DNA from 3 places in the Kitasatospora sp. NPDC043949 genome. Region 1 is predicted to be linked to each of the others. Evidence: riboswitches for the same ligand, from Rfam matches in the RefSeq annotation. Region 1 holds a riboswitch; each other region holds the start of a gene.
What was found. Region 1 has a riboswitch for cobalamin ahead of metE (5-methyltetrahydropteroyltriglutamate--homocysteine S-methyltransferase). Riboswitches for the same ligand answer to the same signal wherever they lie in the genome.
Positions count from the first base shown of each region.

Region 2: it holds a riboswitch for cobalamin, as region 1 does, so the genes downstream of both, AC07AL_RS33085 (ribonucleoside-diphosphate reductase subunit alpha) here and metE (5-methyltetrahydropteroyltriglutamate--homocysteine S-methyltransferase) in region 1, are expected to answer to the same signal.
Region 3: it holds a riboswitch for cobalamin, as region 1 does, so the genes downstream of both, nicT (Nickel transporter NicT) here and metE (5-methyltetrahydropteroyltriglutamate--homocysteine S-methyltransferase) in region 1, are expected to answer to the same signal.

Region 1 covers NZ_JBWKEQ010000007.1:148,000-158,131, reverse strand. The annotation lists gene prpB (methylisocitrate lyase) at 1-93, shown strand, start outside; gene AC07AL_RS08760 (bifunctional 2-methylcitrate synthase/citrate synthase) at 114-1,262, shown strand; gene AC07AL_RS08755 (short-chain fatty acyl-CoA regulator family protein) at 1,208-2,674, opposite strand; gene folP (dihydropteroate synthase) at 2,692-3,552, opposite strand; gene metF (methylenetetrahydrofolate reductase [NAD(P)H]) at 3,667-4,584, shown strand; gene metE (5-methyltetrahydropteroyltriglutamate--homocysteine S-methyltransferase) at 4,692-7,007, opposite strand; cobalamin riboswitch at 7,185-7,381, opposite strand; gene AC07AL_RS08735 (ECF transporter S component) at 7,424-8,329, opposite strand; gene AC07AL_RS08730 (ABC transporter ATP-binding protein) at 8,326-9,999, opposite strand; gene AC07AL_RS08725 (CbiQ family ECF transporter T component) at 9,996-10,132, opposite strand, start outside.
Region 2 covers NZ_JBWKEQ010000059.1:15,452-25,583, forward strand. The annotation lists gene AC07AL_RS33075 (glycoside hydrolase family 26 protein) at 1-9, opposite strand, end outside; gene AC07AL_RS33080 (hypothetical protein) at 150-1,343, opposite strand; cobalamin riboswitch at 1,648-1,773, shown strand; gene AC07AL_RS33085 (ribonucleoside-diphosphate reductase subunit alpha) at 1,966-4,395, shown strand; gene AC07AL_RS33090 (ribonucleotide-diphosphate reductase subunit beta) at 4,416-5,411, shown strand; gene AC07AL_RS33095 (DUF6879 family protein) at 5,840-6,343, shown strand; gene AC07AL_RS33100 (helix-turn-helix domain-containing protein) at 6,340-7,170, shown strand; gene AC07AL_RS33105 (DUF5753 domain-containing protein) at 7,286-7,828, shown strand; gene AC07AL_RS33110 (hypothetical protein) at 8,081-8,317, shown strand; gene AC07AL_RS33115 (DUF397 domain-containing protein) at 8,402-8,638, shown strand; gene AC07AL_RS33120 (hypothetical protein) at 8,715-9,134, shown strand; gene AC07AL_RS33125 (ABC transporter permease) at 10,011-10,132, opposite strand, start outside.
Region 3 covers NZ_JBWKEQ010000018.1:60,138-70,269, forward strand. The annotation lists gene AC07AL_RS17185 (AAA family ATPase) at 1-702, shown strand, start outside; gene AC07AL_RS17190 (Fpg/Nei family DNA glycosylase) at 783-1,592, shown strand; gene AC07AL_RS17195 (ArsR/SmtB family transcription factor) at 1,647-2,030, opposite strand; cobalamin riboswitch at 2,112-2,325, shown strand; gene nicT (Nickel transporter NicT) at 2,356-3,468, shown strand; gene rpmG (50S ribosomal protein L33) at 3,581-3,745, opposite strand; gene rpmB (50S ribosomal protein L28) at 3,871-4,107, shown strand; gene rpsN (30S ribosomal protein S14) at 4,107-4,412, shown strand; gene AC07AL_RS17220 (CobW family GTP-binding protein) at 4,418-5,584, shown strand; gene rpsR (30S ribosomal protein S18) at 5,597-5,833, shown strand; gene rpmF (50S ribosomal protein L32) at 5,887-6,060, shown strand; gene AC07AL_RS17235 (M24 family metallopeptidase) at 6,151-7,257, shown strand; gene efp (elongation factor P) at 7,337-7,900, shown strand; gene nusB (transcription antitermination factor NusB) at 7,905-8,342, shown strand; gene AC07AL_RS17250 (thioesterase family protein) at 8,502-9,329, shown strand; gene AC07AL_RS17255 (hypothetical protein) at 9,550-10,132, shown strand, end outside.

The DNA of each region.
Region 1 (10,132 bases):
ACCCGCTCCCGGCTGTACGAACTCCTCGGCTACGAGCAGTACGCGGCCTTCGACTCGGCCGTCTTCGACTTCACCCTCCCGCCCGGCGCCTGACCCCGCATCGGAGACCAGCCATGCCCACCACCGCACCCGGGATCCACCGCGGACTCGCCGGTGTCGTCGTCGACACCACCGGGATCTCCACCGTCATCCAGGAGACCAACTCCCTCACCTACCGCGGCTACCCCGTCCAGGACCTCGCCGCCCAGCGCTCCTTCGAGGAGGTCGCCTACCTGCTGTGGCACGGCGAGCTGCCCGACCCCGGACAGCTGCGGGAGTTCCGGGCCCGCGAGGCCGCCCTGCGCCCGCTCGACCGCACCACCGCCGAACTGCTCGCCAAGCTGCCCGAGACCTGCCACCCGATGGACGTGCTGCGCACCGCCGTCAGCTTCTTCGGCGCCGAGGACCCCACCGAGGACGACGGCCGCCCCGCGCCCCACCTCGCCAAGTCCCTCACCCTGCTGGCGAAACTGCCGACCGTCGTCGCCGCCGACCAGCGCCGCCGCCGGGGCCTGGCGCCCGTCCCGCCGGACCCCGGGCTCGGCTACGCGGAGAACTTCTTCCACATGTGCTTCGGCGCGGTGCCCGCCCCGGAGGTGGTCCGCTGCTTCGAGATCTCCCTCGTGCTGTACGCCGAGCACAGCTTCAACGCCTCCACCTTCACCGCCCGCGTCGTCACCTCCACCCTCTCCGACCTCTACAGCGCCGTCACCGCCGCGATCGGCGCACTCAAGGGCCCCCTGCACGGCGGCGCCAACGAGGCCGTGATGCACATGCTGGAGGAGATCGGCGACACCGCCCGGGCCGCGCAGTGGCTCGACGAGGCACTCGCCGCCAAGCGGAAGATCATGGGCTTCGGCCACCGCGTCTACCAGCACGGCGACTCCCGCGTCCCGATCATGCAGGCCGCCCTGGACGCCCTGGTGGCCCGCAGCGCCGACCCCGGGACGGCCCGGCTGGCCGCCCTGCACGCCGCACTGCGCGAGGCGATGCTGGAACGCAAGGGCATCCACCCCAACCTCGACTACCCCGCCGGCCTCGCCTACCACCTGATGGGCTTCGACACCCCCGTCTTCACACCTGTCTTCGTGATGAGCCGCATCACCGGCTGGACCGCCCACATCACCGAACAGCTCGCCCACAACTCCCTGATCCGCCCGCTCGCCTGCTACGACGGCCCCGGCCAGCGCCCGGTGCCGGGGCTGTCACCGAGCACGGCGTAGGGAACGCGGCTGCGGCGGTCCGGCTCGACCGCCAGGCGCCCGCCCGCCGGCGGGCGGGCGCGCTGGACACAGTCGCGGCGCTCGCAGATCCGGCAGCCCAGCCCGATCGGGGTCGCCGCTCCCGGAGCGTCGAGCGCGACGCCCTCGGCGTAGACGAGGCGGTGGGCGTGGCGCAGCTCGCAGCCGAGCGCGACGGCGAACTCGCTGCGCGGTGCGCGGTGCCCGAAGCCGCCGTGGGAGACGGTGCGGGCGATCCAGAAGTAGCGCTTCCCGTCCGGCATCTCGGCGACCTGGGTGAGGATCCGGCCGGGCGCGGAGAAGGCCTCGTAGACCGTCCAGAGCGGGCAGGTGCCGCCCAGGCGGGAGAAGTGGAAGTCGGTCGCGGACTGGCGCTTGGAGATGTTGCCCGCCCGGTCGGCGCGCAGGAAGGAGAACGGGACGCCGCGTCGGCCCGGACGCTGGAGGGTGCTCAGCCGGTGGCAGACCGTCTCGAACCCGACCCCGAAGCGGGCCTGGAGCAGCTCGATGTCGTACCGAAGCTCCTCGGCGGCCGTGTGGAAGGCGGTGTACGGCATCAGCAGGGCGCCGGCGAAGTAGTTGGCCAGGCCGATCCTGGCCAGGTCGGCGGCCTGGGGTGAGGTGAGGCCGGGCCCGGCCGCCGCCACGAGCGTGTCGAGCAGCGGCCGGTGCTCCAGCAGGGCCAGTTGGGTGGCGAGTTGGAAGGCACGCCGGCCGCCGGCCAGCCACGGTGAGAGCCGCAGCGTGCCGGCCGCCGGGTCGTAGCGCCGCAGGTCGCCGGGCCGCCGGTGGTCGGCGTCCAGCACCCGCACCCCGTGCCGCTCGCCGAGGCGGGCGGCCAGCGCGGCGGCGGTGCGGCCCGCGGTCGTCGTCGCCAGGCACCGCGCGGTCCGCTCCGCCGCCTCGTCCAGGGCGGCGATGTGGTTGTGATGGGTGTAGAAGAAGTCCCTGACCTCGTCATGGGGTTCGGCCGGGCGGATGCCCGCCCCGGTGCCGGGCTCACCGAGGTCGACGACCCGCGCGAGCGCCTCGCGGTAGCCGCGGTGCAGCGCGACCAGGGCCCGTGCCACCTCCGGGTGGTTCCGGCTCACCTCCGCGATCTCCTCCGTCGGCACGGCTCCGCCACAGGCCTCGTCCGCGAGCGCGGTGCGCAGGTCGGTGCCGAGGCGTTCCTCCTCGGCCTCGGAGAAGAACTCCGGGTCGACCCCGAGCACCTCGGCGATCCGCAGCAGCACGGCGGCGGTCAGCGGGCGCTGGCTGTGCTCGATCTGGTTGAGGTAGCTGGTCGAGATGCCGAGCTCGCGCGCCAGCTCGACCTGGTTCATGCCGTGCTCGCGGCGCAGTCGGCGCAGCTTGGCGTGGGCGTAGATCTTCCGCCCGGTCGGACGTGGCATGGCGCGTACTTCCTCTCTCAGACCCGGTTGGTTCGGATCGCGGCCTCGACCCGGACGGCGTCGGCGGTGTCACGGACCTCGTGTACCCGCACCGCCCAGGCGCCCTGCGCGGCGGCCAGGACGCTGGCCGCCGCGGTGGCCGCGTCGCGTTCACGGGCCGGACGGGCCTCGCCCGTCCGCGGGTCGGCCAGCAGCTCGCCCAGGAAGCGCTTGCGCGAGGCCGCCACCAGGAGCGGGCGCCCCAGTACGCGCCAGGCGTCCAGTGACGCCAGCAGCGCCCAGTCGTCCTGCCGGCGTTTGGCGAAGCCGAGGCCCGGGTCCACGATGACCTGGGCGGGGTCGACCCCGGCCGACACCACCGTGTCCATCTGCCGTGCGACCTCGCGGATCACCTCGGCCGCGACGTCCTCGTACGCGGCCAGTTCGTCCATGTGGGCGGACTGCCCGCGCCAGTGCATGACGACGAAGGGCACTCCGGCCCTGGCCGCGGCGCGGGCCATGCCCGCGTCGGCCCGGCCCCCGCTGACGTCGTTGATGATCCGGGCGCCAGCCTCCACCGCCGCTTCGGCGACCCGGGCCCGCATCGTGTCGATGCTGACCAGGACGCCCTTGTCGGTGAGCGAGCGCACCACCGGCAGGACCCGGCGCAGTTCCTCCTCCTCGGACACCCTGGTCGCTCCCGGCCGGGTCGACTCCCCGCCGACGTCCACGATGTCCGCGCCCTGCTCGGCCAGCAGCAGTCCACGGTCCACCGCGCGCCCCGGGTCCAGCCAGCGGCCGCCGTCCGAGAACGAGTCGGGGGTCACGTTCACGACTCCCATCACCGCGCACCGATCCCATCCGGGCAGTCCCGACAATACCTGCGAAGGTCTTTTCATGCGCCCATTGTGCCGCCCGCCCCACCCGTCTCCCAACTCGTACCACCGAGAGAATTCGTATCACAGAGTGGACACCTGAGGACTACCGCGAGCCCGGCTGGTTAACCTCCTGCCATGACACTCGGAATTCCCTCCACGCGCACGGATCGGGCGACCTCCGTCCGCGAACTCCTCGCGACCGGCAGGCTTTCCTATTCCTTCGAATTCATGCCGCCCCGGAGCGCCGAAGCGGAGGTCGGCCTGTGGAATGCGATCCGGCGCCTGGAAGCGCTGTCCCCCACCTTCGTCTCCGTGACCTACGGTGCCGGCGGGTCGACACGGGAGCGGACGGTGAACGTCACCGGCCGCATCGCGCAGGAGACCACCCTCACGCCGACCGCCCACCTGACCGCAGTCGGCCACAGCGTCGCCGAACTGCGGAACATCCTCGGCCACTACGCTGACCAGGGAGTTCGCAACATCCTGGCGCTGCGCGGCGACCCGCCGGGCGATCCGCTGGGCACCTGGCACCGCCACGCCGACGGGGTGGAGTACGCCTCCGACCTGGTGCGGCTGATCAAGGAGTCCGGCGACTTCTGCGTCGGCGTGGCCGCGTTCCCGGACCTGCACCCGAGGTCCCCCGACTGGGATTCCGAGATCAGGCACTTCATCGAGAAGTGCCGGGCGGGAGCCGACTACGCCATCACCCAGATGTTCTTCGACGTGGACAGCTACCTCCGTTTCCGGGATCGGCTGGAATCGGCCGGATGCACCGTTCCGGTCATTCCGGAGATTATGCCGGTGACCAGTATCCGGTCGCTTCGCAGGATTCCGACACTGACCACTGCCGCCATTCCCGATAATCTCTCCGAGAGCATGCTGAAGCACCAGGACAACCCGAAGGCCGTCCGGTCGATCGGTATCGATCACGCCACCGGAATGTGCCGGCGCCTGCTCTCCGAGGGAGTTCCCGGGCTGCATTTCATGACCATGAACTTCTCCACGGTGACGACGGAGATCTACCAGAACCTCGGGCTTCCCGGGTCCGGGTGAAACGGGCCGGGCCGCCGTTGCGGAAGCCCGCCCGGGGACGGTCCCGGGCCCACCCGGCCGGGCGCCGCACGGCGTGCGGGGCCCGGCCGGGTCGCGTCACCGGGGGGTCAGCCGGCGAGCTCCGCGCGCAGGTGGCGGGCGGCGCCGACGAGGCTGTCGAGCGAGGCGCGGGTCTCCGTCCAGCCGCGGGTCTTCAGGCCGCAGTCGGGGTTGACCCAGAGCCGCTCGGCGGGGATGGCGGCCAGGCCTGCGCGCAGCAGTTCCACGGCCTCCTCGGTGCTCGGGACGCGCGGGGAGTGGATGTCCCAGACGCCCGGGCCGACCTCGCGCGGGTAGCCGACCCCGGCGAGTTCGCCGGCGACCTCCATGTGCGAGCGGGTGGCCTCCAGCGAGATGACGTCCGCGTCGAGTTCGTCGATCGCCGTCATGATCGCGCCGAACTCGGCGTAGCACATGTGGGTGTGGACCTGGGTGTCGGCCCGCACCCCGGAGGTGGCGAGGCGGAAGGACTCGGTCGCCCACGCCAGGTACGCCGGGCGGTCGGCGGCGCGCAGCGGCAGGGTCTCGCGCAGGGCCGGCTCGTCGACCTGGACGACGGCCGCGCCGGCGGCCTCCAGGTCGGTGACCTCGTCGCGCAGGGCGAGGGCGACCTGGCGGGCGGTGTCGCCGAGCGGCTGGTCGTCGCGGACGAAGGACCAGGCGAGCATCGTGACGGGGCCGGTGAGCATGCCCTTGACCGGGCGGTCGGTGAGGCCCTGCGCGTAGCCGAACCAGTCGACGGTCATCGGGTGCGGGCGGGAGATGTCCCCGGCCAGGACCGGCGGGCGCACGTACCGGGTGCCGTAGGACTGCACCCAGCCGTGCCGGGTGGCGAGGTAGCCGGTGAGCTGTTCGGCGAAGTACTGGACCATGTCGTTGCGCTCGGGCTCGCCGTGCACCAGGACGTCCAGTCCGGCCTTCTCCTGGAAGGCGATGACCTCCCGGACCTCCGCCTCGATGCGCTCCCGGTAGGCCGGGGCGTCGATCCGGCCCGCCGTGAGGTCGGCCCGCGCGACCCGCAGTTCGGAGGTCTGCGGGAACGAGCCGATCGTGGTGGTCGGCAGCAGCGGCAGGCCGAGCCGGGCGCGCTGGGCCTCGGCCCGCTGTGGGTAGGCCTGGGCGCGGCGGGCGTCGTCGGCGGTGACGGCGGCGGTACGGGCGCGCACCGCCGGGTCGTGGGTGATCGGCGAGTTGGCGCGCGAGGCGAGGTCGGCGCGGTTGGCGGCCAGGTCGGCGGCGATCGCCCCCGTGCCCTCGCGCAGGCCCCGGGCCAGCAGCGCCACCTCCCTGGCCTTCTGCTTGGCGAAGGCGAGCCAGCGCAGGATCTGCGGGTCGACGTCGCGTTCGGCGGCGGCGTCCAACGGCACGTGCAGGAGGGAGCAGGACGGCGCGACGTCGACCCGCTCGGCGAGGCCCAGCAGGGTCGCCAGGGTGGCCAGCGACTTCTCCAGGTCGTTGATCCAGATGTTGCGCCCGTCGACCACCCCGGCGACCAGCCGCTTGCCGGGCAGCCCGCCGACGGCGGCCAGATCATCCAGGTTCGCCGCGGCGGGCCCCGTGAAGTCCAGCGCCAGGCCCTCGACCGGGGCCTTGGCCAGCACCGGCAGGGCCTCACCCAGGCGGTCGAAGTAGCTCGCGACCAGCAGCTTCGGACGGTCCGCCAGGCCGCCCAGCTCACGGTAGGCGCGGGCGGCGGCGTTCAGCTCGGCCGGGGTGCGGTCCTGCACCAGCGCGGGCTCGTCCAGCTGCACCCACTCGGCGCCGGCCGCCTTCAGGTCCGCCAGCAGCTGCGCGTAGACGGGCAGCAGCCGGTCCAGCAGGGTGATCGGCTGGAAGTCCTCGGCGACACCGGGGGCGGGCTTGGCGAGCAGCAGGTAGGTGAGGGGGCCGACCAGCACGGGGCGTGCGGTGTGGCCGAGCGCCAGCGCCTCCCGGAACTCCCCGACGGCCTTGGCCGGGTTCGCGGTGAAGACGGTGTCCGGGCCGAGTTCGGGCACCAGGTAGTGGTAGTTGGCGTCGAACCACTTGGTCATCTCCAGCGGCGCGACCTCCTGGGTGCCGCGCGCCATGGCGAAGTAGCCGTCCAGCGCGTCCGCCTCGACGGCCGCCCGGTGGCGGGCCGGGATCGCGCCGACGGCGACCGTGGTGTCCAGTACGTGGTCGTAGAGCGAGAAGTCGCCGGTGGGCACTTCCGAGGCCCCGGCCTGGGCGAGCTGCGCCCAGTTCTCCCGGCGCAGGCCGACCGCCGTCTCCCGCAGGGCGTCGGCGGTGACCGTGCCCTTCCAGTAGCCCTCGATGGCCTTCTTCAGCTCCCGGCCCTGGCCCTGCCGGGGGTAGCCGTACACGGTGGCCCTGGTTGCCGCGGCTGCGGACTTCGTGGTCAAGGGACTCTCCTTCGCGAGTCTGGCTCCTCAAGTGCCCGGGGACGGGACGAGAGCGCGAAGGGATGACGAACCGGGCGGCGGCTCACGTCGACGCGTGTGCCCGATCCGCCTGGTATGGTCGCCGACCCGCCCACGAGGTCACCGGGATATCCGCACGCGGAACGGTCCGCGGGCGGGCAACGGGCAGGTCTTCGGACTCGTGGGCGCACCGGGCCTGTTGGCGTCCGGTACCTACTGGCCATCGCTTCCCAGACCCGTCCCGGGTCCAGTGCGTATGACGGCGGTCGTTCCCACTCACCGCTGCGGGGCAGTCCCGGATTCCCACCGGGTTCCCTCTTGCGACGTCCTGCCTGGCGGGCAGGACGAACCAGCTGCGTCGCCAGCTTAGGGGCAAACCGCCGGGGCCGACGCGGAATTCACGGAATCCGTCCGCATGGTGAGACTCCCTCGCCGCTCGCGGAGCCGATGGCGGAGCCGTTCGCGGTGTCGTTCGCGGTGTCGTTCGCGGTGTCGTTCGCGGTGACTCGTCGACCGTCCGGGGCCTCGAAGCGCACCATGGGCTCGAAGTTGGCGCGGCGGGCCGCGCGGCGGAAGACGGTGAGGACGGCCGGGCCGACGACGAGCACGGCGGTGAAGGTGGTGACGGCACGGCCGGTGTCCCAGCCGAGCGAGGTGGCGAGGTCGAAGAGCAGGTAGCGGTGCCACTGCTCGGTGAAGGGCAGCCCCGGCAGGTAGGCGATGGAACTGTTCGGGTCGGTGGAGAACGGCCAGAAGGAGAGGTTGAGGAGGAAGCCGAAGAGGTACCCGGAGAACGCCCCGTACGCGGCCAGCATCGCCACCTCCCAGCGCCGCCGCCGGGTTCTCGGCAGGAGCCCGGCGAGCATGCCGACGAACGCGCAGCCGAACATCTGGTACGGCATCCAGGGGCCGACGCCGCCGGTGAGCAGCGCGGAGGCGAACAGCGAGGTGCAGCCGAGGGTGAACCCGAAGCCCGGGCCGAAGACCCGGCCGGCCAGGACGAGGACGAAGAAGACCGTCTCCACTCCGGCGGTGCCGGCGCCGAGCGGGCGCAGCCCGGCGTTGACGGCGGACAGGACGCCGAGCATGGCGAGGGCCTTGGCGTCGATGCCGCCGGCCGCGATCTCCGCGATGACGACGGCGAGCACCAGGACCAGCAGGGCGCCGAAGATCAGCGGCGGGGCGTAGGAGGAGCCGAACTTTCCGGGGGCGACGACGAACGGCCAGGTGAAGGCGACCAGGCCGATGAAGGCGGCCAGGGCCGCGACGACGCGGGCCCGGCCGGGGATCCGGACGGCGCTCACCGGGCGGCCTGCGCGGGCGCGAGGGCGGCGGCGACCTGTCGGGTGGTCAGGTAGGGCAGCGGGGCGAGGATCTTGGCGGTCTGGGGGGCGAAGGTGGGCGAGGCGACGATGACCTCGGCGGTGGGGCCGTCGGCGACGATCTCGCCCTCGGCCATCACCACCACCCGGTCGGCGGCGGCGGCGACGAACTCGACGTCGTGGGTGGAGACGACGACCGTGCGGCCTTCGGCGGCGAGGGCGTCCACGATGCCGGTGAGCGCCTCCTTCGCGTGGTAGTCGAGCCCTCGGGTGGGTTCGTCCAGCAGCACCACCCGTGGCGCGGCGGCCAGTTGGATCGCCAGGACCAGGGCCAGCTTCTGGCCCTCGGAGAGGTCCCGGGGGTGGGTGCCGTCGGGGATCCCGGGGGCGAGCCGGTCGAGGATCTGCCTCGCGGTCGGGCCGGCTGTGGTCGGGCCGGCGACGGTCGAGCCGGCTGCGCGGCGGGCCTCCAGGTCGCTCTGGGCGAGTTCCTGGGCGACCGTCTCCAGGTACAGCAGGTCGGTCGGGGTCTGCGGGACGAGCCCGACGAGCTGCCGGGCCCTGGTCGCGGAGAGCCGCTTGGGGTCCGCGGCCGGCCCGCCGTCGGCTCCGAGGACCTGCACGCTGCCGCCCTGTCGCGGGCCCGAGCCCTGGAGGGCCCACAGGAGCGAGGACTTGCCCGAGCCGTTGCGCCCCATCAGCGCCGTGACCTCACCGGCCCGCAGGTCCAGCCCGACCTCCCGGACGGCGGCCACCGGCCCGTACCGGACGACCACCCCTCGGGCGTCCAGCACCCGTTCCCCCGCCACCGCTGCCCGGCGCGGCGGAGGAACGGGCACGTCGTTCAGCCGCTCCCGCAGCGGGGCGGCGGCGCGCCGGGCGTCCCGGACGGAGAGCGGCAGCGGCCGCCACCCGGCCAGCCGCCCGAGGTCGACGACCGGCGGCGCGATCGCGGTGCGCCGGAAGACCTCGGCGGGCGGCCCGTGCACGACCGTGCCGTCGCCGGGCAGGTAGGCGACGCGGTCGGCGTACTGGACGACCCGCTCCAGGCGGTGTTCGGCGAGCAGGACGGTGACGCCGAGGTCGTGGACCAGACGGGTGATGGCCGCGAGCACCTCCTCGGCGGCGGTCGGGTCGAGCGCCGAGGTCGGTTCGTCCAGGACCAGGACGCGCGGGTGCGCGGTGAGCACCGAGCCGATGGCGACGCGCTGTTGCTGGCCGCCGGAGAGATCGTGCAGGGCGCGGTGGCGCAGGTCGGCGAGGCCGAGCAGGTCGAGGGTCTCCTCGACACGCTTGCGCATCACCTCCGGCGGGACGGCCAACTGCTCCATGACGTAGGCCAGTTCCTCCTCCACCGTGTCGGTGGTGAAGCCGGCCAGCGGGTCCTGCCCCACCACGCCGACCACGTCGGCCAGTTCGCGAGGGGGGTGGTGCGCGGTGTCCCGGCCGTCCACGGTCACCCGGCCGCGCAGGGTGCCGCCGGTGAAGTGCGGCACGAGGCCGTTGACGGCGCCGAGCAGGGTCGACTTGCCGACGCCGGTGCGGCCGACCACCAGGCAGAGCTCGCCCTCCGGGATGTGCAGGTCGACGTCGCGCAGGACGGGGGCGGTCTCGCCGTCGTACACCACGCCGACCTGGTCGAATCGGATCACGTGCTCACCTCGGGGGTCGTGCGGTCGGCGCCGGTGCGGCGGGTCCCGGCGGCGGGCTCCGGGGTACGTCCGGGCTCCGGGGTACGTCCGGGCGGAGGCGCGATGACCCCGGCGGCGCCGGCCAGCAGCAGGG
Region 2 (10,132 bases), on a different contig from region 1:
CAGGGCCACGGACCGCTCCTCCGGTTGCTCGCCGGCACCGGCCCAGGCGGACACAACCGGAACACTCGTGCGAATGACTGCCCCGAGAGCCTGCCACACTCCCCCGGCACCGGCGAGCGAACCCGCCGGGGCCGGGGTGCCACGGCGGATCAGCCGGCCGCGGCGGCCCCCGGCGCACCCGGCGCGGCCGCGGACGCGGCCTTGGCGCGCTGGAGCAGCTGGCCCTTCACGTGCTCGCCGAAGCCGACGGCCGCCGCGGTGGCGGTGGCGTCGGCGGTGTCGCCGCCCTTCGCCGAGCCCTCGACCGTGAAGTAGGCGTACCGGCCCAGGGTGTTGTGCGTGTTGGTGCAGCCCGGAGTGGCGCAGAAGGCCGGCGCGCCCGGCGCGACGGCGCCCTTGAGGTGGCCGGTGTAGCTCTTCATCGAAGTCTCGGCCTGGATCTTGTGGTCGAAGACCGCGACGCCGACGGTCACCGCGCTGTCGCCGGAGACGTAGGTCGCCCGGAGCACCTTCTGGCAGCCCTGGTCACCGAGGACCTTGCCGAGCCCGCCGGTCGTCGAGTTCCCGTCCCAGCAGGGCGAGTCCAGCGAGACGAAGGTCCGGTTCCAGGTGGCACCGTTGACCGTCACCTGGAGCGCGGAGAACAGTGCCCCCGCGTCCTGCGGCGCCGGGTCGGTGGCGGCCTCCCAGATCGGCTTCGACGGGTCGTCCGGCGCTCCGCCCGGGGTGCCGGACGGGTTCCCGCCCGGGGTTGCGGCGGCACTCGGCGCGGCACTCCGGGCGGCACCCGATGCGGCGGAGGACGGCCGGTTGGAGGCCGAGGCGATCGGCCCGGCGACCGGCTTGTCGCCGCCGCCCTTCGTCAGCAGCACCGCCCCGCCCGCGATCAGGCCGCCGACCAGGACGACCGCGACCGCCACGCCGAGGGCCCGCAGTCGGCGGCGGCGCTTGCCGTCCGCCGCGTTGCGGTCGGCCAGCGCCTCCCAGTTCGGCTCGGCGCGCTGCGGCGCCTGGGGCTGCGGGTACGACTGCGGATGCGGCTGGGGGTGTGCCTGGGGATGCGGCTGGGGGTGCGCCTGGGGGTTCGGCTGCCACTGCGGCGGCAGCTGCTGCCCTGGCGGTCCCGGCTGCGGCAGCGGAGGCTGCCCCGGCGGACCGGGCTGCGCCACCGGCTGCGCGGGCGGCACCGGAGGCCCGTACGAGGCCGGCGGCGGCCCGAAGCCCCCGCTCGGCGGCAACACCGGACCGGGCACCACCGGCGGCTGCTGACCGTGCGCGTCCCCCGGCCCGGTGGGAGGCGTTCCCTGCGGACCCTGCCCGGGTGCGCCAGTTCCGTCGCTCACGCGCCCCCTCGCTTCGCTCGATGATCGCTTCGCGAAACGCGCCCCTCGGCGCTTCGCTCGCTCATGCGCCCAGATCGTAGGGCATGCCCGCGGCAACCGGTCCGCCCGGTGACCGTTCCGTATCGAAACCAGGACGCCGGGGCCCGGAATCAGGGCGCCGGAAGCCCGGAATCAGGGCGCCGGAAGCCCGGATCCGAGGCGCCCCAAGGCCACGACCCGCCCCCTCCCGGCACCACCGGTTATCGCTCCGACACACCGCGCCGTACTACATGTGGGGTCGCATCAGAGAGACACCACTAGATGTATGCTCAATCCTGCTGTCGATGCAGGGGAACCCGGTGCGAATCCGGGACTGCCCCGCAGCGGTGAGCGGGCGGCTACCAGTAGCCGCCCCGCGAGTCCGAGTACCTGCCGACGGTGTGCGCACGGGCCCTCCCGCAGAGGCCGCGCCAGCACGAGAACTACCTTCCGGGCCTCGCGGGCGGGCCGGGGACGCCACCGTCGCGCGACGCTTCCTGCGTACGTGCCGTGCTCCCCTGCCCCGAACGGCCCGGTACCCCCCGATCACCGCCGCCGATCGCCGCCAGGAGAGAGCGCCTTGACCACCGCTGCCTCAGCCACCCTGCCCGCCCAGGGCACCGGCCCCGCCCCCACCGACCCGACGGTCTCCGACCCCGGCGGCGCGCTCCTTCGGCTGCTCACCGACCGCAGCGTCGATCTCCCCCAGGTGGACCCCGGCCATGTCGCCGCCGCCGCGCTGCGTGGCCGCCACGCCGGCTCGGACTTCGCCGAGCTGCGCGGGCTGGCCGTGGACGCCGCCGCGTCGATGATCGCCGAGGACCCCCAGTACTCGAAGCTGGCCGCCCGGCTGCTCGCCCTGGAGATCGTCGACGAGGCGAACAGCCAGGGCTCGCGCTCCTTCGCCGCCTCGATCGCCGTCGGCCACGCCGAGGGCCTGATCGGCGACACCACCGCCGCCTTCGTCACCAAGCACGCCGCCGCCCTGGACGCGCTGATCGACGCGCACGGCGACGACCGCTTCGAGTACTTCGGCCTGCGCACCGTGCAGTCCCGCTACCTGCTGCGCCACCCGATCACCCGCAAGGTCATCGAGACCCCGCAGCACTTCCTGCTCCGCGTCGCCTGCGGCCTGGCGGTCGGCGACAGCGAGCAGTCGGTGCGGGAGGTCGCCGAGCTGTACGGCCTGATGAGCCGGCTGGAGTACCTGACCTCCTCGCCGACCCTGTTCAACTCCGGCACCCGGCACCCGCAGATGTCGAGCTGCTACCTGCTCGACTCCCCGCTGGACAACCTGGACTCGATCTACAACCGCTACGCGCAGATCGCCCGGCTGTCCAAGCACGCCGGCGGCATCGGCCTGTCCTACTCGCGCATCCGCTCGCGCGGCAGCCTGATCCGCGGCACCAACGGCAAGTCCAACGGCATCGTCCCGTTCCTGCGCACCCTCGACTCCTCGGTCGCCGCCGTCAACCAGGGCGGCCGCCGCAAGGGCGCGGCCTGCGTCTACCTGGAGACCTGGCACGCCGACATCGAGGAGTTCCTGGAGCTCCGCGACAACACCGGCGAGGAGGCGCGGCGCACCCACAACCTCAACCTGGCGCACTGGATCCCGGACGAGTTCATGCGCCGGGTCAACGCCAACGAGGACTGGTCGCTGTTCTCCCCCGCCGACGTGCCCGAGCTCGTCGACCTGTGGGGCTCCGACTTCGACGAGGCCTACCGCAAGGCCGAGCTGGCCGGCAAGGCCGTGCGCACCATCCCCGCGCAGACCCTGTACGCCCGGATGATGCGCACCCTGGCGCAGACCGGCAACGGCTGGATGACCTTCAAGGACGCCTCCAACCGCGCCGCCAACCAGACCGCGCTGCCCGGCCGCACGGTGCACTCCTCGAACCTGTGCACCGAGATCCTGGAGGTCACGGACGACTCCGAGACCGCCGTCTGCAACCTCGGCTCGGTCAACCTCGGCGCCCACGTCGCCCCGGGGGCCTCCGTCGACGACCTGCTCGGCGCCATGGACTGGGAGCGCCTCGACGCCACCGTCCGCACCGCCGTGACGTTCCTCGACCGCGTGGTGGACATCAACTTCTACCCGACCACCGAGGCCGGCACCTCCAACTCCCGCTGGCGCCCGGTCGGCCTCGGCGTGATGGGCCTCCAGGACGTCTTCTTCAAGCTGCGGATCGACTTCGACTCCGCCGAGGCCGCGCGGCTGTCCACCCTCATCGCCGAGCGCATCATGCTCACCGCGTACGAGCGCTCCGCCGACCTGGCCGAGCAGCTGGGCCGCCACGAGGCCTACGGCGAGACCCGCGCCGCCCGCGGCGAGCTGCACATCGACCACTTCCCGACGGCCGCCCCGCAGTGGGCCGACCGCTGGACCGCGCTGCGCGCCCGCATCGCCGAGACCGGCCTGCGCAACTCGCTGCTGCTGGCCATCGCGCCGACCGCGACCATCGCGTCCATCGCCGGCGTCTACGAGTGCATCGAGCCGCAGGTCTCCAACCTGTTCAAGCGCGAGACGCTGTCCGGCGAGTTCCTCCAGGTCAACCCGTACCTGGTGCGCGAGCTCAAGGAGCTCGGCGTCTGGGACCAGCAGACCCGCGACGCCCTGCGCGAGGCCAACGGCTCCGTCCAGGAGCTGGGCTGGCTGCCCGCCGAGGTCCGCTCGCTGTACCGCACCGCCTGGGAGCTGCCCCAGCGCGCGCTGATCGACCTGGCCGCGGCCCGCATGCCGTACCTCGACCAGAGCCAGTCGCTGAACCTGTTCATGGCGGCGCCGACCATCGGCAAGCTCAGCTCGATGTACGCCTACGCGTGGAAGGTCGGTCTCAAGACCACCTACTACCTGCGCTCGCGCCCGGCGACCCGGATCGCCCAGGCCGCCTCCGGTACCGCCCGCGCCGCCGCGCCCGCGCCCGCGTCCTCGTCCGCGCCCGTGCCCGTGAACACCCCGACCCTCACCCCGGAGGAGGAGGCCGCGCTGGCCTGCTCCCTGGAGAACCCCGAGTCCTGCGAGGCCTGCCAGTGAGCACCCCCGACCGCGAGAAGATGCTGCTCGACCCCGGCTTCGAGCTGACCCTGCGCCCGATGCGCTACCCGTCGTTCTACGACCGGTACCGGGACGCGATCAAGAACACCTGGACCGTCGAGGAGGTGGACCTGCACTCCGACGTCGCCGACCTGGCCAAGCTCAGCGAGGGCGAGCGCCACCTCATCGGCCGCCTGGTCGCCTTCTTCGCCACCGGGGACTCGATCGTCTCCAACAACGTGGTGCTGAGCCTCTACAAGCACATCAACTCCCCGGAGGCGCGGCTGTACCTGTCGCGCCAGCTGTTCGAGGAGGCCGTGCACGTCCAGTTCTACCTGACGCTGCTCGACACCTACCTGCCCGACCCCGAGGACCGCAACGCGGCCTTCGCCGCGGTGGAGAACATCCCCTCCATCCGCCAGAAGGCGCAGTTCTGCTTCAAGTACATGAACGCCGTCGACCACATCGACTCGCTCCAGACCAAGGAGGACCGCCGCGCGTTCCTCCTGAACCTGATCTGCTTCGCGGCGTGCGTCGAGGGCCTGTTCTTCTACGGCGCGTTCGCGTACGTGTACTGGTTCCGGTCCCGCGGTCTGCTGCACGGCCTGGCCACCGGCACCAACTGGGTGTTCCGCGACGAGTCCATGCACATGGACTTCGCGATGTCGGTCGTCGACACCGTCCGCGAGGAGGAGCCCGACCTCTTCGACGACGAGATGGCCAAGCAGGTCACGGAGATGCTGGAGGAGGCCGTCGAGGCCGAGCTCCAGTTCGCCCAGGACCTGTGCGGCGACGGCCTCGCCGGCATGAACACCGACTCCATGCGCCAGTACCTGGAGGCCGTGGCCGACCAGCGCCTCGCCCGCCTCGGCCTGCCGATCCGCTACGGGTCGACGAACCCGTTCGGGTTCATGGAACTCCAGAACGTCCAGGAGCTGACCAACTTCTTCGAGCGCCGCGTCTCCGCGTACCAGGTCGCCGTCGAGGGCTCCGTCGCCTTCGACGACGACTTCTAAACCCGCAGACACACCAGAGGTGCCCCGCCCGGCTCACCGCCGCGCGGGGCACCTCTGTCTGTACCGACCCGACCGCCCACCCCATCCCCCTGAACTCCCCCGCCCCCACCCGGCGTTCACACCGGGCGGGGGCGGTCGAACGACTTTCCCGTTCTGGAAAGATCAGGTTCTTGACCCTGCGCCCAGAGAGCCGGGAGCATCGGCCAAGACAGGAACCACCGGCGACTGGAGGCACCTGATGCTGCGTTGGCTGTCTGGGAATGGGTCCTGCAACGACGGATCGTGCCCCACGCTGTGGGGCACCGAGAACGGGGACTACGTGGTCCAGGGATACGCGATCACCGACCCTTACCGTCTGGCGGAGTTGAACCTGCCGGACGGCGAGTCGGCGGTCGTGATCCCCGCTGCGGTCCTGGAGGGGTACTTCCATGCTCAAGGGTGAAGACTTCGGCCGTCTCTTCAAGACGTTCGAGCGAACGGCCTTCCGGCTCGAAACTCTGGCCGTCTACGACGTGGACGACGAACGTGAAGAGTTCGCGGATTTCCTCGCCGGCAAGGGGCTGCCGCCTGGCCGCTTCGACAACCCCTGGGTCCGCTCCATGACGGATCTGGGCAAGCAGGTGGCCCGGGTGCACGTCCTCCACTCCCCCTTGTCGGACTACCTCCGCTACGAGCTGGCGTCGTACCCCGGCAACATCAAGGCCGGCGAGTCGATCGGCATCATCGACACGGCTCGCCAGAAGGTGGCCGGGCTACCGGACCACGACTTCTGGCTGTTCGATGACGCCCAGGTCTACCGGATGCACTACACGGATGCAGGGCAGTTCCTCGGAGCCGAACTCCTGCCCGACGACTACCTGAGCGAGTACCAGCAGTACCGGGAGATCGCTCTGACGAACGCCGTGCCTTTCGGGGAGTACTCGGCGGCTTGAGCGGAGAACAGCACAAGGACTTGGGCAAAGCCCTGCGGGCGCTACGGATCGCCTCGGACAAGACAGCCGAGACCGTCGCCCGCAGGGCTTCCATGTCTCCAGCCAAGCTTTCGAAGATCGAAAACGGCAAGACCCTGCCGAGCGTGCAGGACGTGGACCTCATCCTGACCGCGCTCGGCATATCAGGCGAAGCCAAAGCAGAGTTCCTGGAGGCAGCCCGCGGCGCGGCGACCGAAGAGGTCGCCTGGCGGGAACTCCGCCGAATGGGCCACTGGAAGCACCAGCACGCCATCAAAGCCATCGAAGCCCGAACAGGCCTTCTCCGACTCTTCCAGGGACAGCTGATTCCTGGACTGCTCCAGAGCGCCGAATATGTCTCGGCCGTCTTCGCCTTGCACCCAGAGCTGCCAGAAGAGGCGAAGACGAAAACGATCGCAGCTCGACTGGAGCGCCAGGCCGTATTGTACGACCGCCAGCGGCAGTTCCACTTCCTCATCTGTGAACATGTACTACGCTGGCGGATCTGTCCTCCTGCCGTCATGGCTACACAGCTCGATCGCCTGGTGTCACTGTCCCGCCTTCCCAACGTGACCATCGGGTCTATTCCCCTCGCCAGACGAATGCCGGACTTCCCAATGACATGCTTCAGCATGTATGACGATCGCCTGGTCATCGTGGAGACGTTCCATTCAGAGATCACCACTCACGATCCACGAGATGTCGGCGTCTATCTGTCAAAATTCTCCGAATTCGATGCCGTAGCACTACACGGAGACGACATGCGCGCACTGGTCGAAGGGATCCGAGACGAATTCCTTCGAGAATAAGAATCCAAAGGAATCCTCAGTGGAAAACAGGTCGGATTCAGCACGGCTCGCGGGTCCAGAGCGGCAGGACGCCAGAATCCTCCGCTGAAACGGCGCGGACAAGAAGCAGGTTGAGCTGGCGAGCCTTGAGCGGACCTCGACGGAACCCCGCCACTTCCTGCCGACCATGATCACCGGACTGCTCTCGACGCCGGCGTACGTCAACGCCAGTCTGGCCCAGATCCCCGGCGATCACTCGAGGGTCATCGCCAAGAAGCTTGAGCGGCAAGCCGTACTCCGCGACGTCACCAAGAGCTTCACCTTTGTTTTGACGGAGCAGGCCTGCCTTTGGCCGCTGGTACCGGCGCAGGCCATGGCCACGCAGCTCGACCACCTGGCTTCGGTCTCCCGCTTGCCGAATGTTCGACTCGGAGTCATCCCGCTGGCCGGCCATATGCCGAAGGCGCCGATGAACGTCTTCACCGTCTACGACGCATCCTTGGCCACCGTTGAGGTAGCCGCAGGCGTGCTCGTGTTCAACAGGCCCCACGACGTCCAGGAGTACCTGGACACGTTCCGAACCTTCGAGAATTACGCGCTCTGGGGCGAGGACGCTCGGGCCGCGTTGCACGAGTGGACTTCCCGCCATCGGGAGACATCACAGGATCTCTGCCGATAGCCAACCAGCGAACCTTCGCGGTGCAGGAAGTCGACCGGTCCGACTTCCTGCGCCCACATTCGGCGGGATTCGGTGGACCACCTGAGCCCTACGATCCCTCCCGTTCGACCCGGGCGGAAAATGGAATGCGCGCACTGCCCAAACGGGCCTGAGGTGAGTTCTTTCGGGAACGGGAAAGCGCACAGAAACAACCCCAACGCCCCGGTAATTTGGTGGCTCGCCGAAATGATTCGAGAGCCACAGGAGCGCTCCATGCCCACTGACGGTTTCGCACAGCCGACCGGCGCCACACGCCGCCGTACGCACGCGGAGCTCATGGAGCGGATCGACAACAATCCGGTCCGGAAGGACCTGACGACCGGGTGTCTGGTCGAAATCGTGGGCGCCCAGGACGGCCGGGCGCTGGTCCGGCCGCTGTTCGAGCCGGACGCCAAACCGCGCCAGGTGCCGGCCGACCAGCTCACCACCCGCATCAGCCTGTGGGGCTGAACTCCCCCTCATTCTCCCGCCCAAGTCCTGGGCAGGGCGGGGCCGTTCCGTGCTGCCCCGAAGCGATACCGGAAGGTGCAGGCGATGACTGAGCGCAACCTGTACGGACTCGACCTCTCCCAGGTCGAGTTCAACCGTGCGTGCGGCGGCAACCAGGGCGGGGGCGACGACGGCGAGTCGTGCGTGACCCTCGGCCTGGTCGAGCACGGCGTCTTCGCCCTCGGCGACAGCAAGCGTCCCGACCGCGAACCGTTGCTGTTCACCGCCGAGGAGTTGACCGAGGCCGGAATCGACCCGGCGCGGTTCGGCCTGTCCGTCTGAAGTCCCTTGACAGCCCCGGCCGCCCGCAGTCCCGTGCGGGCGGCCGGGGCTTCCACGTCTCCGAGGAGAAGCACTGTTGCACTTCCACGGCTACGAGTGGGCCGGTGACGGCCGGCTGCTGGCGAAGGAGCCGGAGCGTCGCCCGATCGAGGCCGCACGGTTCGGCCTCTCGGAACTCCCGCCGATGATGACCGGCTGGTGGCTCCTGCGCCCGGCCGCCCAGGTGCGGGGCACCTGGGTGGCGGTGAGCAACGCAGTGGACTGGCTTGCGGAACGGTACGAGGAACACACTCCTGGCGGCGACCCCCAACTTCCCTTCGAGGCACGGCGACTCCGCGCGGTTGAGCAGTTGGAGGGCGCCTCGGACGTCGTCTGGTCCCGCTGGGTGTCCGACAGCCGCTGGTCGGGCCACTACGTGATCGCGTGCCCCAACCGGATCTGGCCGGACATCCCGTGCCCGATCCGACACGTCGCTCGGCCGTCGGTCTCAGGCTGACGAAGTGCTCCCGCCGGGCAGGGGCGCTTCGTCGTGCCTGATGTGCGATCGCCGGCCAGGCCAGTCACCCGACGTCCAGGTCCTTGATGACCGCCTCAGCGGTGCGGCACTCCGCACAGATCGGCATGCTCCTTGGCCCTTCTCGCTGTCTCAGGCCCAGGTGGAGCCACAAGAGGCGCAGCCCCAACGGCCTTCCATCGTCTGGTACATGGCGCCCGACCCGCACACGACGAAGGAGCGGCTGCCAACCGGTCGCGTGTGGGCGTTGAGCTGCTGGTCGTGGCGCTCCTCGACTCTAACCAGGCCCTGGTGACGTCCGATCCCAGTTTGCATCGAAGCGGGCTTTCTCCGCCTCGATCAGTGGCCGGACCACCTCGTCAACGGATCGGTGAGAGATCTCGGCGAACTCGTGGAGCCAGTCGACGAGGTCGGCGGGTAGGTGGAGGGTGATGCGGCGTGTGGCGGGAAGTTCAGGCATTGGGCTCTCTTGTGAGGGCTGTGTAGGTTGCAGGGCCATAGCAACGCCTGGTCAACCTTTGCTGAGACGGACAAGCCGGTCAATCTTCGCCGGGACAGGACGCGCCGCTCAGGACTCTCGTGACGGCTCCGGTACCGGCCAGGCCTGCGGGGGAAGACACTGACCGGTCCCGCCTGCACGAGACTTCCGGAGGAATGGTGAGCACAGCGTCCCTGCACGGCCACCACGACGACCAGCAGCCGATCCCGCGGACCCAGGCCTCAACGTTCCTTCGCCGTCTCGGGGCCCAGTGAGCGACCACATCGAGGACCCGGACGACCCGATCGCCCTGTCCCGGCCGCGACGCTGACAGTCCCCGCCCGGCGTTCGTGCCGGGCGGGGACAAGGGGATCGACGGGTCACACCTCCGCGACCGCCACCAGCGGGCTGAGGGCGGCGGCCCGGCGGGCGGGGACGGCGGCGGCGAGGGCGCCGATCGTGAGGGACGCCAGGCAGACGAGCGCGATCGTGCCCCAGGGCA
Region 3 (10,132 bases), on a different contig from region 1:
GTGCCGCCCGCTCCTGTTGCCGCGCCCGCCCCGGCCGCACCCGCGCCCGGCGCGCCGGTCCCCGTCGGGTCCACCGGGCACTTCGTGCTGCCCTCCGGCACGCCCGTGCAACTCCCCGCCCACCCGCCGCAGCGGCACGCGCCCACCAGTCCGATCGCCGTCCTGCTGATCGGCCCGGCCGGGGCCGGCAAGACCACCGTCGCCCGGTACTGGGCCGAGCGCCGGCCCAGCCCGACCGCGCACATCAGCCTGGACGACGTCCGCGAGTGGGTGCAGTCCGGCTTCGCCAACCCGCAGTCCGGCTGGAACAACGCCTCCGAGGCGCAGTACCGGCTGGCCCGCCGCACCTGCGGCTTCGCCTGCCGCAACTACCTCGCCAACGGCATCTCCTGCATCATCGACGACGCCGTCTTCCCGGACCGCCCGGCCATCGGCCTCGGCGGCTGGAAGCGGCACATCGGCCCCGGCATGATCCCGGTCGTGCTGCTGCCCAGCCTGGACTCCGTGCTGCACCGCAACGCCCGGCGCGGCGGCACCCGGCGGCTCGGTGACGAGGAGGTGGCGCGGATCCACGGCCGGATGGCCGGCTGGTACAACTCCGGGCTGCCGATCATCGACAACTCGTACCTGGACGTGGCCGGCACCGCCGCCGAGCTGGACCGCGTCATCCTGGCCCGGCTGATGGGCATGCCGGTGCGCTGATCTGCGACGATCCGGCGGTGTCGGTGCCGGCTGCGATGATGTGCGGGTCCTGTCGAACCACCCCGGGGGAGCTGACGCCCGTGCCGGAAGGCCACATCATCCACCGCCTCGCCGCCGAGAACCGGAAGGCCTTCGGCGGCCGCCCGGTCGAGGTGTCCAGCCCGCAGGGCCGGTTCGCCGACGAGGCCAAGGCCATCGACGGGCAGCTGCTCACCGCGGCCGAAGCCGTCGGCAAGCACCTGTTCCTCGGCTTCGAGGAGGGCGCCTGGGTGCACGTCCACCTCGGCCTCTACGGCGGCTTCGCCTTCGGTACCGGGCCCGCGCCCGAGCCGGTCGGCCTGGTCCGGCTGCGGCTGGCCAACGACGACGGCTACGCGGACCTGCGCGGCCCCAACACCTGCGCGCTGGTCACCGGAGCGGAGAAGGCCGCCGTCGCCGCCCGGCTGGGCCCCGACCCGCTGCGCGCCGACGCCGACCCGCAGGCCGCCTGGCGCCGGATATCGGCCAGCCGGACGACCGTCGCCGCGCTGCTGATGGACCAGAAGGTGCTGGCCGGGGTGGGCAACGTCTACCGGGCCGAGGTGCTGTTCCGCCACGGGATCAACCCGCACCGCGCCGGCCGCGACCTCACCCGGGGCGAGTGGGACGCGATCTGGGCCGACCTGGTCGCCCTGATGCACGAGGGCGTCGGCGCGGGCCGGATCGACACCGTCCGCCCCGAGCACACCCCCGAGGCGATGGGCCGCCCGCCGCGCGTCGACGACCACGGCGGCGAGGTGTACGTCTACCGGCGGGCCGCGATGCCCTGCCTGGTCTGTGGCACCGAGGTCCGGACGGAGCAGCACGCCGCGCGCAACCTCTTCTGGTGCCCCGCCTGCCAGGCGGCCTGACCGCGTTCGAGGGTTGCTCCGGCCGGGCCCCGGCGCGTCCTCCGGAGGAGCCGGTCAGACGACGGCCGCGCTGGGCTCGTGGTGTTCGGCGGCGGCGCACGCGTCGAGGAGGGGGCGCAGGGCCTCGTCCACGAGCCGGTAGCGCACGATCCGCCCGTCCTTGTCCCCGGTGACCACGCCCGCGGTGCGGAGCAGCCGCAGGGCCTGGGACACGGCGGGGTCGCGCATGCCGGTGGCGACGGCGAGGTCGGAGACGGCGAGCGGGCCGGCCCGGTGGAGGGCGAGCAGGAGGGCGAGCCGCCCGGGGTCGGCGAGCAGGGAGAACCGCTCGGCCCAGGTGCGGACGTGCGCGGGGTCGCCGATCGCGGCGATGGCCTCGCAGACCCGGTGTCCGTCGATGGTGCGGTGGCCCGCGCGGTCGGCCGGTACGAGATGCATGCGCACATTGTTGCAGGAGGGGGCCTGTGATCCTGGACACCTGCGCAGGTGCGCAGCCTTGCAAGGGTGGGTCCTGGCCCCTACGGTGTTCCCCGCCGTGGTGCTCGGGAAGACCGGTGACGGATCCTCAGGGGTCCCAGTCCGGAGCGGCCCTCGCCACTGTGATCGGGCCATCGTGATCGTCGACGATGGAGAGACGTCCGTACCCACGACGCCACTGGGAGCCTCGCGCACCTGGGAAGGCGGGTACGGGACCCCCGTAAGCCAGGAGACCGGCCACGGCATCTCACGAAGTGTTTCCACGAGGTGCTGGAGCGTGACCCGAATGACCCTGCCCGAAACCGCCGCCGCCGAGGCGCCGGCGACACCGTCCGTGCTGCCCACGTTCCGCTGGAAGCGCGAGGACACCGTCCGCACGGCCGGGCTGATGGGGGTGATCCTGGCCATGCACGTGGTGGCCTTCGGGACGCTCGTCTTCCTGGTCGCGCCCCACAACTACGCGGTCGGCACCCAGGTCTTCGGGGTGGGCCTCGGGATCACCGCGTACACCCTCGGCATGCGGCACGCCTTCGACGCCGACCACATCGCGGTGATCGACAACACCACCCGCAAGCTGATGGCGGACGGCAAGCGGCCGGTCTCGGTCGGCTTCTGGTTCGCCCTCGGGCACTCCTCGATGGTGGTGCTGATGGCCGCCCTGGTGGCGGGCGGCGCGCAGCTGGCCAGCACGCTGATGGACGACGACTCGACCACCCACAAGTGGCTCGGGATGGTCGGCACGACGGCCTCCGGCGCGTTCCTCTACCTGATCGGCGCGCTCAACCTGGCCGCGCTGCTCGGCATACTGAAGGTGTTCCGGGCGATGCGGGCCGGGTCGTACGACGAGGCGCAGCTGGAGGAGCACCTCAACTCGCGCGGCTTCATGGCCCGGGTGCTGAACCGGGCGACCCGGTCGATCACCCGGCCCGGGCAGATGTTCCCGGTGGGCATGGTGCTGGGGCTGGGCTTCGACACCGCGACCGAGGTCACCCTGATGGTGATGGCCGGGTCGGGCGCGGCGGCCGGGCTGCCCTGGTACGCGATCGTCTGCCTGCCGCTGCTGTTCGCGGCCGGGATGAGCCTGTTCGACACCCTGGACGGGACGTTCATGAACTTCGCGTACCAGTGGGCCTTCGCGAACCCGGTCCGGAAGGTGTACTACAACCTGACGATCACTGGGCTGTCGATCGCGGTGGCCTTCGTCATCGGCACCATCGAACTGGTCGGCGTGCTGCACGAGAAGCTCGATCTGACCGACCCGGTCACCGGCTGGATCGCGGGCATCTCGCTGGACAACGTCGGCTACGCGATCGCCGGGCTGTTCGTGGTGGTCTGGGCCGCGGCGATCGCCTACTGGAAGCTGGCCCGGGTGGAGAAGCGCTGGGTGGCCGCCGAGTAGCGACGGCTGCGATCAGCGACGGCAGCGATCAGCGACGGCGCCTCCCCCGGGATCCCGGGGGAGGCGCCGTTTCGTCGCTGCGGGCCGGTGCCGGTCGTCGGGCGGGCGGGGTTCAGCGCTCTTCGCGGAAGTCGACGTGCCGGCGCGCGACCGGGTCGTACTTGCGCAGGACCATCCGGTCCGGGTCGTTGCGGCGGTTCTTGCGGGTCACGTACGTGTAGCCGGTGTCGGCGGTGGAGCGGAGCTTGATGACGGGGCGCAGTTCGCTGCGGGCCATGGGTGTCCTCCCGGGTTGGCGGGGTGTTCGGGGCTGAGGCGAAACCGTACACCGAAATGGAAGTCATTTTCATCTGGTGTAACGTGAGCTCCGTCCCGCCCATTCCCGGACGCCAGGGAGCACCCATGTCCGCCCACTGCCAACTCACCGGCCGCCAACCCGGATTCGGCAACGCGATCTCGCACTCGCACCGCCGCACCCGCCGTCGCTTCGACCCCAACATCCAGCACAAGCGCTACTGGCTGCCCGGTGAGGGCCGGTACGTCCGGCTCACCCTCAGCGCCAAGGGCATCCGCACCATCGACACGATCGGCATCGAGGCCGCCGTCGCCCGCATCCGCGCCCGAGGGGGGAAGGTCTGATGGCCAAGCAGAGCAAGATCGCCAAGAACGAGCAGCGCCGCGCCGTCGTGGCCCGGTACGCCGAGCGCCGCGCCGAGCTCAAGCGGATCATCGCCCACCCCGGCACCGCCCCCGCCGAACGCGCGGACGCCCAGGCCGAACTCGCCCGCCAGCCTCGCGACGCCAGCGCCACCCGGATCCGCAACCGCGACGCCGTCGACGGCCGCCCCCGTGGCTACCTGCGCGCCTTCGGCCTCTCCCGGGTCAACCTCCGCGTTCACGCCCACGCCGGCCACCTGCCCGGCGTCCGCAAGGCCAGCTGGTGAGCGGCGTGGACGGGATCAAACTGCCCGTGGTGGTCGTCGCCGGACTGCACGCCGACGAACGCCGCGCCGCCGTCCGGGAGTTGGCGGCGGCAGCGGTGGACGCGGTGGTCCTCCACCATGACCTGCGGGAGGCCTCGCAGGGCGTCGTCCACCGTGAACTGCGCGACGCGGGAGGCGGGTTCGACGCCGCCGACGTCCCGCTGGTGAACGACTGCCCCTGCTGCGCCCTGCGCGAGGACCTGCTGCCGCGACTGCTGCGGATCGCCGACGAAGGCCGGTACGGGCTCGCGATCGTCGAACTGTGGGGCGGTAGCGACCCGCACCCGGCCGTCGAGGTGATCGCCGGGGGAGAGGCGGACGGCCGCCACCTGGAGGACGCCGTCGAACTCGCGGGCGTGGTCACGGCCGTCGACCCGGACCGGCTGATCGGCGAACTCTCCGTCTCCGACGACCTGGTGGAGCACGGCGAGCACACCGCCGTCCAGGACCAGCGGACCCGCGCGGAGGCGCTCGCCCACCAGGTCGAGTACGCCACCACCCTCGCCGTCCCGCGCGCGACGGCGCACGCGCCCGGGCTCGCGTTGCTCCGCCAGCTCCACCCCACCGCCCGGGTCGTCCGGCTCGGCACCGGGGCGCTCACCCGGGCCGCCCTCGGCGGCTTCGACGTCGCCGCCGCCCGCGACCGGGTCAACCCGGCGATCGCGCTGCTCCCGCAGGAGAGCGACGAGGCCGGCGTCACCACGCTGGTCTGGGAGCGCCGACGCCCGCTGCACCCCGAGCGGCTGCACCGGGCGCTGGAACTGCTCGTCCCCGCCGCCCAGCGCAGCCGCGGCCGCTTCTGGCTGGCCAACCGGCCCGACCTGATGCTCGCCTGGGACGCCGCCGGGGCCAACCTCGCCGTCGAGGAGTGCGGCCCCTGGCTCACCTCCCTGCCCGACGCCGCCTGGGAGCTCTACCCGCCCGCCCGCCGGGCCGCCGCCGCCCTCGACTGGCACCCTCTGCACGGCGACCGGGTGCAGCAGCTCAGCTTCACCGCGGAGGGCCTCGACGTCGACGGCGTCACCGGGCTGCTCGACTCCTGTCTGCTCACCGACGCCGAACTCGCGGCGGGCGAACCCGGCTGGAAGGCCCTGCCGGACGCCTTCCGGGACCTGCTCGACCCCGTTCACTGAGGAGCCGTCACTGTGCGTAAGCGACCGAACCCGCCCAAGGCCCGGCCGAACCCGTTGTTCACGGCCGGCATCGAGTACATCGACTACAAGGACACCGACCTGCTGCGGCGCTTCGTCTCCGACCGCGGCAAGATCCGGAGCCGCCGCGTCACCCGGCTCACCGTCCAGCAGCAGCGCGCCGTGGCCAGGGCCGTCAAGAACGCCCGCGAGATGGCCCTCCTCCCGTACGCCGCCGGCACCACCCGGTAACCGGACCACCGTCACCACCGCCACCACCGTCACCACCCGACAAGGAGCCCCCGATGGCCGTCCCCAAGCGCAAGACGTCCCGCAGCAACACCCGGCACCGCCGGGCCCAGTGGAAGGGCAAGGCCCCGAAGCTCGTCCCGATCACCCTCAACGGCCGCGAACTGCTCGTCCCCCAGAACCTGGTCCCCGCCTACCGCCGCGGCCTGATCGACCCGGAGGGGGCGTAGCGACCACGGAGGGGGCGTGCGGGGGTGGGGGCGCGCCCTGTCGGGGGTGCTCGGCGGGCGGATCGGAGTGGGGGTTCGTAGGCTCGACGCATGTCTGATGCGTACGCGGGTCGGCGGGAGCGGGTGAGGGAGCACTGCAGTGCGGCCGGGGCCGATGCGGCGCTGATCACCCGGGCGGCGAACGTGCGGTATCTGACGGGCTGCGCGCCCTGCGGGGCGACGCTGCTGCTGACCCGGGAGCGGGTGCTGCTGGCAGTGCCGGACGATCTGCCGGCGGACGACACCGGGGAACACCTGATCGCGCCGGACGTCACCCAGGTACCGGTGGCGGCCTCGGCGGACACCGCCCTGGCGGCGGCCGCCGCCGCCGTGCGACTGGGCGTGGCGGACCTGGCGGTGGAGGAGCACGACCTGACCGTCAGCCGCCACCGCGCGGTGGCGGGCCTGGCGGAGGGGGCCCGGCTGGCCGACCTGGGGCAGGTGGTCGAGCGGCTGCGGGTGGTCAAGGACGAGCACGAGATCGCCGACCTGCGGATCGCCGCCGAGATCGCCGACCAGGCGCTCGGCGAACTGCTGGAGTCGATCCTGGTCGGCCGCACCGAACGGCACCTGGCGATGGAGCTGGAACGCCGGATGATCGACCACGGCGCGGACCGGGCGGCCTACCCGGTGTCCGTCGGCACCGGCAGCCACTCCGGCCAGCCCGCCCACCAGCCGACCGACCGCCGGGTGGAGGAGGGCGACTTCCTCACCGTGGTGATGGGCGCCCAGTACCGGGGCTACGGCGTCTCCACCGCCCGGACCTTCGTGATCGGCGCCGCGCCCGCGCCCTGGCAGGTGGAGCTGCACCGGTTGGTGTTCCGGGCCCAGCGGGCCGCCCGGGAGGCACTCGGGCCGGGCGTGGAGCAGTACGTGCCCGACCGGGCCGCGCGGCAGATCCTGGAGGCGGCCGGCCACACCGAGACCTCCCCGCACCCGGTGGGCCACGGCATCGGGCTGGAGATCCGGGAGGCGCCGCGCCTCGGTCCGTCGGACATGGGTAAACTGGACAGCCGCGTGCCGGTCACCGTCGGCCCAGGGGTCCACCTCCCGGGCAAGGGCGGTGTCCGGATCGAGGACACGCTCGTGGTGCGTCCCCCAGAGGAGGGCGGGCCCGAGCTGCTCACCATCACCACCAAGGAGCTCCTCGCCCTGTGACCGCGGCCGCCCGTCGGCCGTCGGCGGCAGGACGCAAGCCTTGGTTCCTTGACAGCTATATCCAGGAGTAAGTGCGCCCGTGGCTTCCACGAACGATCTCAAGAACGGCATGGTCCTCAAGCTGGAGGGCGGCAAGCTCTGGTCCGTCGTCGAGTTCCAGCACGTCAAGCCCGGCAAGGGCCCGGCCTTCGTGCGCACGAAGCTCAAGGAGGTCCTGACCGGCAAGGTCGTCGACAAGACCTTCAACGCCGGCACCAAGGTCGAGACCGCCAACGTCGACAAGCGCGGCATGCAGTTCTCGTACAAGGACGGCGAGAACTTCGTGTTCATGGACACGGACACCTACGACCAGATCGTGGTCGAGCCGGCCGTCGTCGGCGACGCCTCCAAGTACCTGCTGGAGGGCTTCGAGGCCCTGGTCGCCATGTACGAGGGCTCCCCGCTGTACATCGAGCTCCCGGCCTCCGTCGAGCTGCTGATCTCCCACACCGAGCCGGGCGTCCAGGGCGACCGCTCCACCGGCGGCTCCAAGCCGGCCACGCTGGAGACCGGTGCCGAGATCGCCGTGCCGCTCTTCATCGTCACCGGTGAGAAGATCAAGGTCGACACCCGCGACGGCAGCTACCTCGGCCGGGTGAAGTAAGTCCGTGTCGGCCGCACGTAGCAAGGCCCGCACCCGGGCCTTCCAGATCCTCTTCGAGGCCGACCACCGCGGGGTCGACCCGCAGCGGGTCCTCGCGGACTGGGTGGCCCGCGCCCGCGAGCCGAAGCCCGACGAGGGCACCCCGCAGGTCGGCGAGTACACCATGGAGCTGATCGAGGGGTACGTCCAGCACGCTCGCCGGATCGACGACCTGATCTCGCAGTACGCGGTGGGCTGGACCCTCGACCGGATGCCGATCGTGGACCGCAACGTCCTGCGGCTCGGCGCCTACGAGCTGATCTGGGAGGACGGCGTCCCGGACGCGGTCGTCCTGGACGAGGCCGTGGAGATCGCCAAGGAGTTCTCCACGGACGACTCCCCGGCCTTCGTCAACGGCCTGCTCGCCCGCTTCCTGGAGCTGAAGCCGAGCATCCGCCGGTAGGTCCCGACCACCGGCGGTGGTGAGACCCGCAGAACGGCCGCTGGACCCGGATTCCGGGTCCGGCGGCCGTCGCGCGTTTCACCCGGGCGGCGTAAGGTGGTGCCCTACTCGCCAGTAACTTGGCGTTCGGAAACCCGCAGTGAAGGGCAGGCCACCCCCATGACCACCGCGACCCGCAGCGAGTTCGACCAGGGCATCGCCCTGACCCGGCACCCTGACGAGCCCGGCCGCTACGAGGCCGAACTCGGTGCCGGCTGGCAGATCGGCGGCGGGGTCAACGGCGGGCTGCTGCTCGCCGTCGCCGGACACGCGCTGTCGCTGGAGCACGGCGACCACCCCGACCCGGTGTCGATCAGTGGTTACTACCTGTCCGCCTCCACGCCCGGCCCGGCCACCGTCCGCACCGAGGTGCTGCGCACCGGCCGCGGGCTCTCCACCGGCACCGCCTCGCTCAGCCAGGACGGCGTGGAGCGGCTGCGGGTGGTCGCCAGCCACGGCGACCTCTCCACCGCCGACGGCGAGGTGCGCACCAGCGCCGTGCCGCCGCAGCTGCCGCCGCCGGACCAGTGCGTCGGCGTCGAGCACGCGCCCCGGGAGCTGATCGCCCAGGCCGAGCTGCTGGAGCGCTTCGACCTGCGGCTGGACCCGGCCACCATCGGCTGGGCGCTCGGGCAGCCGTCCGGCAACGGGCGGATCCAGGGCTGGTTCCGGCTCGCCGACGGCCGCGATCCCGACCCGCTGCTGCTCCTGCTGGTCGCCGACGCGCTGCCGCCGGTGACCTTCGACCTGGGCCTGCCCGGGTGGGCCCCGACCGTCGAACTGACCGTCCACCTGCGGGCCAGGCCGGTCCCGGGCTGGCTGCGGGTCACCCACGCCACCCGCAACGTGGCCGGCGGGTACTTCGAGGAGGACGCCGAGGTCTGGGACGAGTCCGGCCGCCTGGTCGCGCAGTCCCGCCAGCTCGCCCGGGTGCCGCGGACGGCGTGAATCACATCGTCTTACCGTCGGTTACATTCCTGTGACACGCCGTACGTGTGCGGCGCGCGCGGATGGGGAGATAGACGGTCAGCGGCGAGCCGGCCGCTGACCGTCACCCGCCGACGGTACCCGTCGATGCCAGGAGCCATCCCGTGAGCGAGCGCAGCGAGCGAACCACCGAGAGGCGCGCAGGGGCGCAGGCCCGTGCCGAGCGCAGCGAGGTGGGCGCATGAGCCGCAACGGCCGCGCCCGCCGCAACTCCGACTGCACCGCCGGCGGCCCGCGACCCACGGTGCGGGCGCCGCACCAGCGGCGGCGGGTCGAGGGGGCCGAGCAGGTATTCGTCATCGGGATCCTGACCAGCGCGGCCGACTTCGCCCGGGCCCGTGCCTGGGGGCTGTCGAACGCCGCCGACCACGAGCACTACCTGGCCGAGACCGCCGAGCTGCTGGCCGACGCCCTGGAGCGCTTCGACACCGTGCGGGCCCGGATGTTCCACCCGCAGGACTTCGCGGAGTTCTGCGTGCTGCACGGGCTGGACCCGGCCGAGCCGCTCGCCCGCGACCGCTACCTGGTCAATCCGCCGTTGCAGACCCAGCTGTTGGCCTATCAGGGCGAGGAACTGGCCGGGGATTTCGTGCCGCGCCTGGTCCGGGCCCGGGAGAACGGGCTGACGCTCTGCCACGCCGACCTGCTGCTGGACGGCGGCCTGTCCGGGGCCGCGGGCGAGGTCGACGAGGAGCACGCCCGCTGGGTGCGCGCCGCCCGCCAGCGCGGCGCCGAGGTGTTCCGCCGGATGCTGGTCGGCGCGG